Paraglaciecola psychrophila 170: one gene and its partner. The protein of the gene in region 1 interacts with the protein of each later gene in a pairwise test. Links are inferred from orthologs where the notes say so. Each region holds a gene or a part of one and is shown on either strand. Other genes may lie near its edges.

Region 1 (3,144 bases):
GCAACTCGCTTTTTTTTAAACAAATATGTGAAATTTAACTATGTCAGAAACCTATATCTCCGAGGGTGGCAAGGCTCGATGTGCTTGGTGTCAGGCAACGCCTCAGTATGTTGCGTATCATGAAAACGAGTGGGGCTACCCCGTTACCGATGATCAGCGTCTATTCGAAAAAATCTGTTTAGAAGGATTTCAATCGGGTCTGAGCTGGCTCACTATTTTGGTAAAGCGCGATAATTTCAGAGCCGCTTTTGCTAATTTCGATTTTAACCTTGTGGCGAAATTTACCGACGACGATGTTGAGCGTTTAATGCTAGACGCTGGCATAGTGCGCCATCGCGGTAAAATCAGGGCCACCATCAACAACGCTAAACAGGCGCAAGAAGTGATGAAAGAATTTGGTTCATTAGCCCATTACTTTTGGCGATTTGAGCCAAAGCGTGATGAAGCTCTTGCCTCAGAGTTTATGGCGACATGCGAAGAATCCGTCGCTTTATCTAAAGACTTAAAAAAACGCGGCTGGAAATTTGTTGGCCCCACTACTATGTATGCTTTTATGCAAGCAATGGGTATGGTGAATGATCATGCTCAAAGTTGCGCTTTGAGAGTAAAATCGATGGAACTAAGGGCGGGGTTGGTTCGTCCCTAGGCTGAGAAATTTTACTTAAGCGGCAGCGCTTGATTTAGCCCTATTCAAAGGATAAAGAAAACGCTTCGCGCCACCGTCGTGATGATTTTTTGAATCGAATCTTTTCGAGCCAGTGACTCTTTTTTCAACAGCAAAAAATAGAGTCACTAGAAAAATGCAACTCACTACTAAAGTTTTTAACCACACAAAAAGACTTAGTCTATGGGCGCCAGCCGCGTTGTCGCTACAAATATTCCATCTAAGCGTCACTCAAACGGCGTCCTGCAAGGCGTCTGCTCGTCATTTACCCCAAACGCGAAGAGGGTCCTGCCAGCAAGTGTCAGCGCCAGGTTCTATGGTTCCCCTTGAATTGAGTAAGAAAGCCCCAAATTCTTGTGGTGAGACATTTATAGTGCAATTGTGCTTGAGCGACTTGAATATTGGTGGCATCCACCTTCGCTATAAATACAACTGACTAAATATGACAGGATGAAAAAATGATTGCAGATCAAAAAGTAGTATCTTTGAACTACACAGTGAAAGACACCGAAGGCCAAGTTGTTGATAGCTCAGAAGGGGCTGCACCACTGGTATATTTACATGGCCAAGGCAATATTATTCCCGGTTTAGAAGCTGCACTTGTGGGTAAAGCCCCTGGTGAAGAGTTTGATGTAACCGTTGAACCAGCCGATGCCTACGGTGAATACAATGAAGAAATTCTACAAGTTGTGCCTCGAAAAGTCTTTGAAGGCATTGAAAGTATTGAAACAGGCATGGTTTTTACTGCCCAAGCTCAAAACGGCCCGGTTCAATTGACGGTCGCTAAAGTTGACGGTGATGATATCACCGTCGATCCTAATCACCCGTTATCAGGTAAAATACTGCATTTTTCAGGCTCGGTAATTGAAGTGAGAGAAGCGACTGAAGAAGAGCTCTCTCATGGCCATGTTCATGGTGAAGGCGGCCATCAACACGAAGAACAAGCAGCAAGTTAAGTAAATAAGACCAGCAAGAATGGCCCGGAGAGAGTTTCATTTCGGAAAAAAGGGGGGAGTGAATAGTAATAAAATTCACTCCCCCCTTTTTTTTGGTCTGCCCCCTCACAACTGTATGCTTTCTGTGGCATATACTTCGAACACAGATATCAATGCATTTATTAAAGAAGCATCCCGCGCGGCGTCTTCTTACCGACTGACTTAATTTCGTGCTACAGCTAAAGAAAGTAACCAAAGAAAGCCGCCGCTACTAAAGTTCTTAACCGCACAAAAAAGCTTAGTTTATGGGCGCCAACTGCGTTGTCGCTAAAAATATGTTCCCTCCAACTATCACTCAAATTACGTGCTTGTCCTTTAAATATAAAAGGAGAGCCAAGGCTTATATTCATTCGGCCTAGGTGTCTTTAGCAGCAGGCGAAAAGAGATTGCTACACTTAACGCAGATTATCAGATGAGACAGCCCTAACTGACATCTATTTATTGCAATATTTAAAAAGAATTTTTTAGTAATTTTAAGACTCCCAGATAATTTTTTCTAAAAGTGGTTCGGTCAAATAGTGTTGAAAGCTTGCCTCAATCTCAGTACGTTTAATTTTTAAAGTGGGTGTCAAAAGGTCATTTTCAACGGTCCAACTATCTTTGAGTATGATTAAATGATCTAATACCTGATGGCTTTCTAGTTTAGAATTTGTTTCCTGTAAGGTCGATAATAGCGACTGAGTAATAGATGCATTGGATTGTTTATTTTGTGAGTTCATTACGACTAAAGCAATAGGTTGCTTTCTGCCTTGACCAAAAACACAAACTTGCTCTATATCTGGGTTATGTCCTAATAAGCTTTCGATTGGTATAGGCGCAACATATTTTCCTTTGGCTGTTTTAAATTGCTCTTTGGTGCGACCAATAATCTTGAAATTTCCATCAATTGTCTCGAAACCCATATCACCGGTTCTAAACCACCCGTCGATAAAGCTCTCATTAGTTGCTTGTTCATTTTTGTAGTATTGTTTGAAAACCGCTGGCCCACGAACTAATATTTATTGTGAGTCGGCAATTTTCATTTCCACACAGGTAACTGATTTTCCAATACTTCCGAGAGCATCAGTTTGATAGGGATAATTAACGCAAGACATTCCTGAAGTTTCGGTCATTCCCCAAGCTTCTGAAATAGAAATACCTATTCCCTTGTACCATTGAAGTATCCCAGGAGAAATAGGCGCGGTACCCGAGAGAAACATACGCGCGTTATTCAACCCTAACGATGTCCGAATTTTTTTTGCTACTAATTGGTTAATGATTGGAATTTTAATAAGAATTGAAGTTTTTTATCTGGCATTTTATTTAAAATTTCGCCCTGGAATTTAGACCATAGACGGGGAACTGAACCAAACATATTTGGTTGAGCGACCTTAACATCATCAATAAAAGTGGCTAAGTTTTCAACAAAGAATACCGAGCAACCTAAATAAAAAGAAAGGGTTTCGATAACCGAACGTTCAGTAATGTGTGCTAAAGGAAGATAGG
Region 2 (3,274 bases), 4.0 Mb from region 1 along the record:
GCCTAAAACGTTCTATTTTGCACAAACCGACTTTGCAGATTGCATTATAAATTTGAAAAAATAGGAATTGAATAAAACATGTTACAAGCATTTGAACGCCTATCTCATAGTCATTCTCCAATTGATGATTCAGTGACGTTAGATCAAGACACCCGTAAGAAAGCGCGGATTAAGATCAGCACCGACCAAGGTCAAACCTTGGGCATTTTTATGCAACGTGGTCATCCTCTGTTGGTGGGCGAATTATTAAAAACCGAGTGTGGTTTACTGATTGAAGTAAAAGGCAAAGCAGAAGACGTTTCCACAGCTATTGCTACTGACTGGATGGACTTTAGCCGTATTTGTTATCACTTAGGCAATCGCCATACATCTTTGCAAATTGGTGAGTTGTGGGTGCGCTTTAAACCCGATCACGTATTAGAAGAGCTAGCCAAAAATTACGGTTTATCGATTGATCGGACTGCGGCGGTATTTGAACCAGAAAACGGCGCTTATGGAAGCCAAAAGTATCCCCACAGTCATTCCCATTCTCATGATTGAAAGCACGACTAAGCAAAGCCCGTTAGGGCTAAACCGGCTATTGCAATTATGCAGTGCCAATTTGCCTGTAGGCGGGTTTTCGTTTTCTCAAGGTTTGGAGTATGCGGTGGAAATGGGCTGGGTGAATAACCCCGAATCCACCAAAGAGTGGATCAGTTTTAACTTAAATCAGTCTATTGCTTATACCGACTTAGCCTTGTTAAACCGTTTGCAAAATGCATTAGTAGAAGATGATTTTGGCAGTTTTCATACATGGAATCAACACGCACTAGCATGCCGTGAAAGTAACGAATTATATTTAGCCGATGTGGCTATGGGTAAGGCGCTGATGCGTTTGCTCAAGGATATTAAAAGCATTGACAGTCAACACTATGTGCAGTTAATTAGTGAAAAAGAAATCAGTTTTGTGAGTGCCTTTGCTTTAAGTGCTCACCTGTTTGGACTTGAATTAAATGTAATGCAAAGTGGTTTTTGCTGGGCCTATATCGACAACCAAGTTGCTGCAGCCACAAAGTTAGTGCCGCTAGGTCAAACTCAAGCGCAAAACTTGTTATTTGAATTAAGCGAACAAGTTGCAGAAGCTATAGAGCAGGCCAATCAAATTGATGATGAAAATATTGGTGCCAGTTTACCGCGCTTAGCTATGGCAAGCGCTTGGCACGAAACCCAATACACACGTTTATTTCGTTCTTAAGCGAAGAACATAAATTTAGAACACTAACAAAAAACGTAATCAATAAATTTTATTTAAGAAGAAGTGAATTATGACAAAAAACAAACAAATTTTACGTATCGGTGTAGGTGGTCCCGTAGGGTCGGGTAAAACGGCTTTATTGCGTATGATATGCCTTGAACTCAGAGATAAATACGATATGGCCGTTGTTACCAACGATATTTATACCCGTGAAGACGCGGAATTTTTAACTCGCCATGGCGCACTTTCAGCAGACCGTATTTTAGGCGTAGAAACAGGTGGTTGTCCACACACCGCCATCCGCGAAGATGCCTCGATGAACCTAGCCGCTATTGATGACTTACAAGAACGTCACCCCAATTTAGACTTTGTACTCATTGAAAGTGGCGGCGACAACCTAAGCGCCACTTTTAGCCCAGAGTTATCAGACCTAACCTTGTACGTGATTGACGTATCAGCCGGAGATAAGATCCCCCGTAAAGGTGGCCCCGGTATTACTAAGTCAGACTTGCTGATCATCAACAAAATTGATTTAGCTGAATTAGTAGGCGCCTCGTTAGAAATCATGGACAGAGACGCGAAAAAAATGCGAGGCGACAAACCCTTTGTTTTCAGCAATATGAAAACCAAACAAGGCCTGGACGACATAATCCAATTTATTGAAAAAGAAGGCATGCTGCAGATATAACAGCAGCGCTACATTAACCCAATTGAAAATTAACTAATTAAGGAACCTCCATGAAATACTTATTCACATTGATATGTCTTATCGTCACCAGCAGCGCTATGGCTCACGAAGACCACGCCCTTGGCGAAAGCGTACACTTTGCCTATCACATCGCTTTTTGGAGCTTATGTGCGCTAGTTGTGTATAAAGGGTTTGCTTGGTTTAAAGCGAGAAATATCAGCAAAAAAAGATAACTTTGGGGAGTCTAGTTGTGTTGGGATCCTCTTTTTGAGAGGGCACATAACGGCTATTGTAAACCGTCAGATCATATACCGATCACTTATGGTGATTGGTAATAGTGCCATCAAGTAAGTTGTTTAGTTCAAGAAGTTCTTTATCGAAGCGTTTTTGACGTTTATCAGCCCAAATCCATATGGCAATAAACACCACGGCAACAATACATGATGAAATAACCGCTTTATGTATGAGTTTTTCTATAGGGAATATATCGTAATAAAACAGAGCAAAGTATTGAATACCAATCAGCACTAATACCGGCCAAATTGAGTGTTTAGTAATAAAGGCAATTTTGCTGTTATTAGCGAGTTGTTTTTGTAATTGTTGTATATATTTTTCGGTTGATTCGCTAGACCACCCAAGAGAAAACCTTCTTAACCAAGTCAGATAAACAACAAAAGGTACAGATAATAATAAAATTGCCAGAACAATCCGTTTAGTCACGATATCTAACTCATCCATGTACTGCCATATCAATACAAAGGGAATAACCACGCTCAGCACATCAAGACACACATACAAATGCTGCTTTACCTTAGTCCAGCGCCACTTTTTAGTAATAGCCTGTATATCTGGTTGCTCTGCAGTTTGCCCCTGCCAAAGTTGGCTAAGTGGGTCTTGGATATCAGACATGCTGAATGCTCTCCATCAATACTTTTCTCGCTCTGTTAAGAATCACCCCAGCGTTGGAGCCACTTATACCGCAAGCTTCAGCTATTTCGCTGTAGCTCAATCCTTCCATCGACATGGTAACTACTTGGCGCGTTTGTATGGGCATTTTCCTAATTTCTTTAAGCATGGTTTGTATCTGCTGTTGTTGAGCTATTTGCACATCAGAGCTCGGCTGCTGACTTGGCTGCGGTGTTTCTACTTCACAATAAGAGTCGTTACGAGGTTGCTTGGCATGATAAGCCACATGGGTAATCGCTTTATTATGAGCGACACGTAATACGTAAGTTTTAACACTGCTATCACCTTTGAATTTTTCTAACGCCTGCCACACGGCCAAAGAAATTTCTTGCAACAACTCTTGTCGCAAATGAAAATTTGCTTCATAGGTCGTAGCCACGCGGCCT

Evidence for each region.
Region 2: the proteins of C427_RS05710 (region 1) and ureG interact in binary tests that used the Escherichia coli proteins (3 or more experiments, as listed by UniProt). The link is inferred for Paraglaciecola psychrophila 170 from one-to-one orthologs.

The regions. Positions count from the first base shown.
Region 1 is NC_020514.1:1,319,202-1,322,345, reverse strand. Bases 58-2,871 are described here. They hold C427_RS05710 (FKBP-type peptidyl-prolyl cis-trans isomerase), read left to right. Parts: upstream 58-1,122; coding sequence 1,123-1,620; downstream 1,621-2,871. Other genes in these bases: C427_RS28735 (AMP-binding protein), read right to left, coding at 2,658-2,858; C427_RS28740 (acyl-CoA synthetase family protein), read right to left, coding at 2,133-2,561; C427_RS05720 (DNA-3-methyladenine glycosylase I), read left to right, coding at 58-646. In the rest of the region: more of C427_RS05720, read left to right, coding at 41-57; C427_RS28125 (AMP-binding protein), read right to left, coding at 2,903-3,144. UniProt on the Escherichia coli protein: Folding helper with both chaperone and peptidyl-prolyl cis-trans isomerase (PPIase) activities. Chaperone activity prevents aggregation of unfolded or partially folded proteins and promotes their correct folding.
Region 2 is NC_020514.1:5,340,633-5,343,906, forward strand. The notes cover bases 170-3,113. They hold ureG (urease accessory protein UreG), read left to right. Parts: upstream 170-1,304; coding sequence 1,305-1,922; downstream 1,923-3,113. Other genes in these bases: C427_RS23500 (urease accessory protein UreE), read left to right, coding at 170-540; C427_RS23505 (urease accessory protein UreF), read left to right, coding at 494-1,234; C427_RS23515 (hypothetical protein), read left to right, coding at 1,973-2,155; C427_RS23520 (hypothetical protein), read right to left, coding at 2,238-2,831; C427_RS23525 (RNA polymerase sigma factor), read right to left, coding at 2,824-3,113. In the rest of the region: more of C427_RS23500, read left to right, coding at 79-169; more of C427_RS23525, read right to left, coding at 3,114-3,274. UniProt on the Escherichia coli protein: Involved in the maturation of [NiFe] hydrogenases. Required for nickel insertion into the metal center of the hydrogenase. Exhibits a low intrinsic GTPase activity, which is essential for nickel insertion.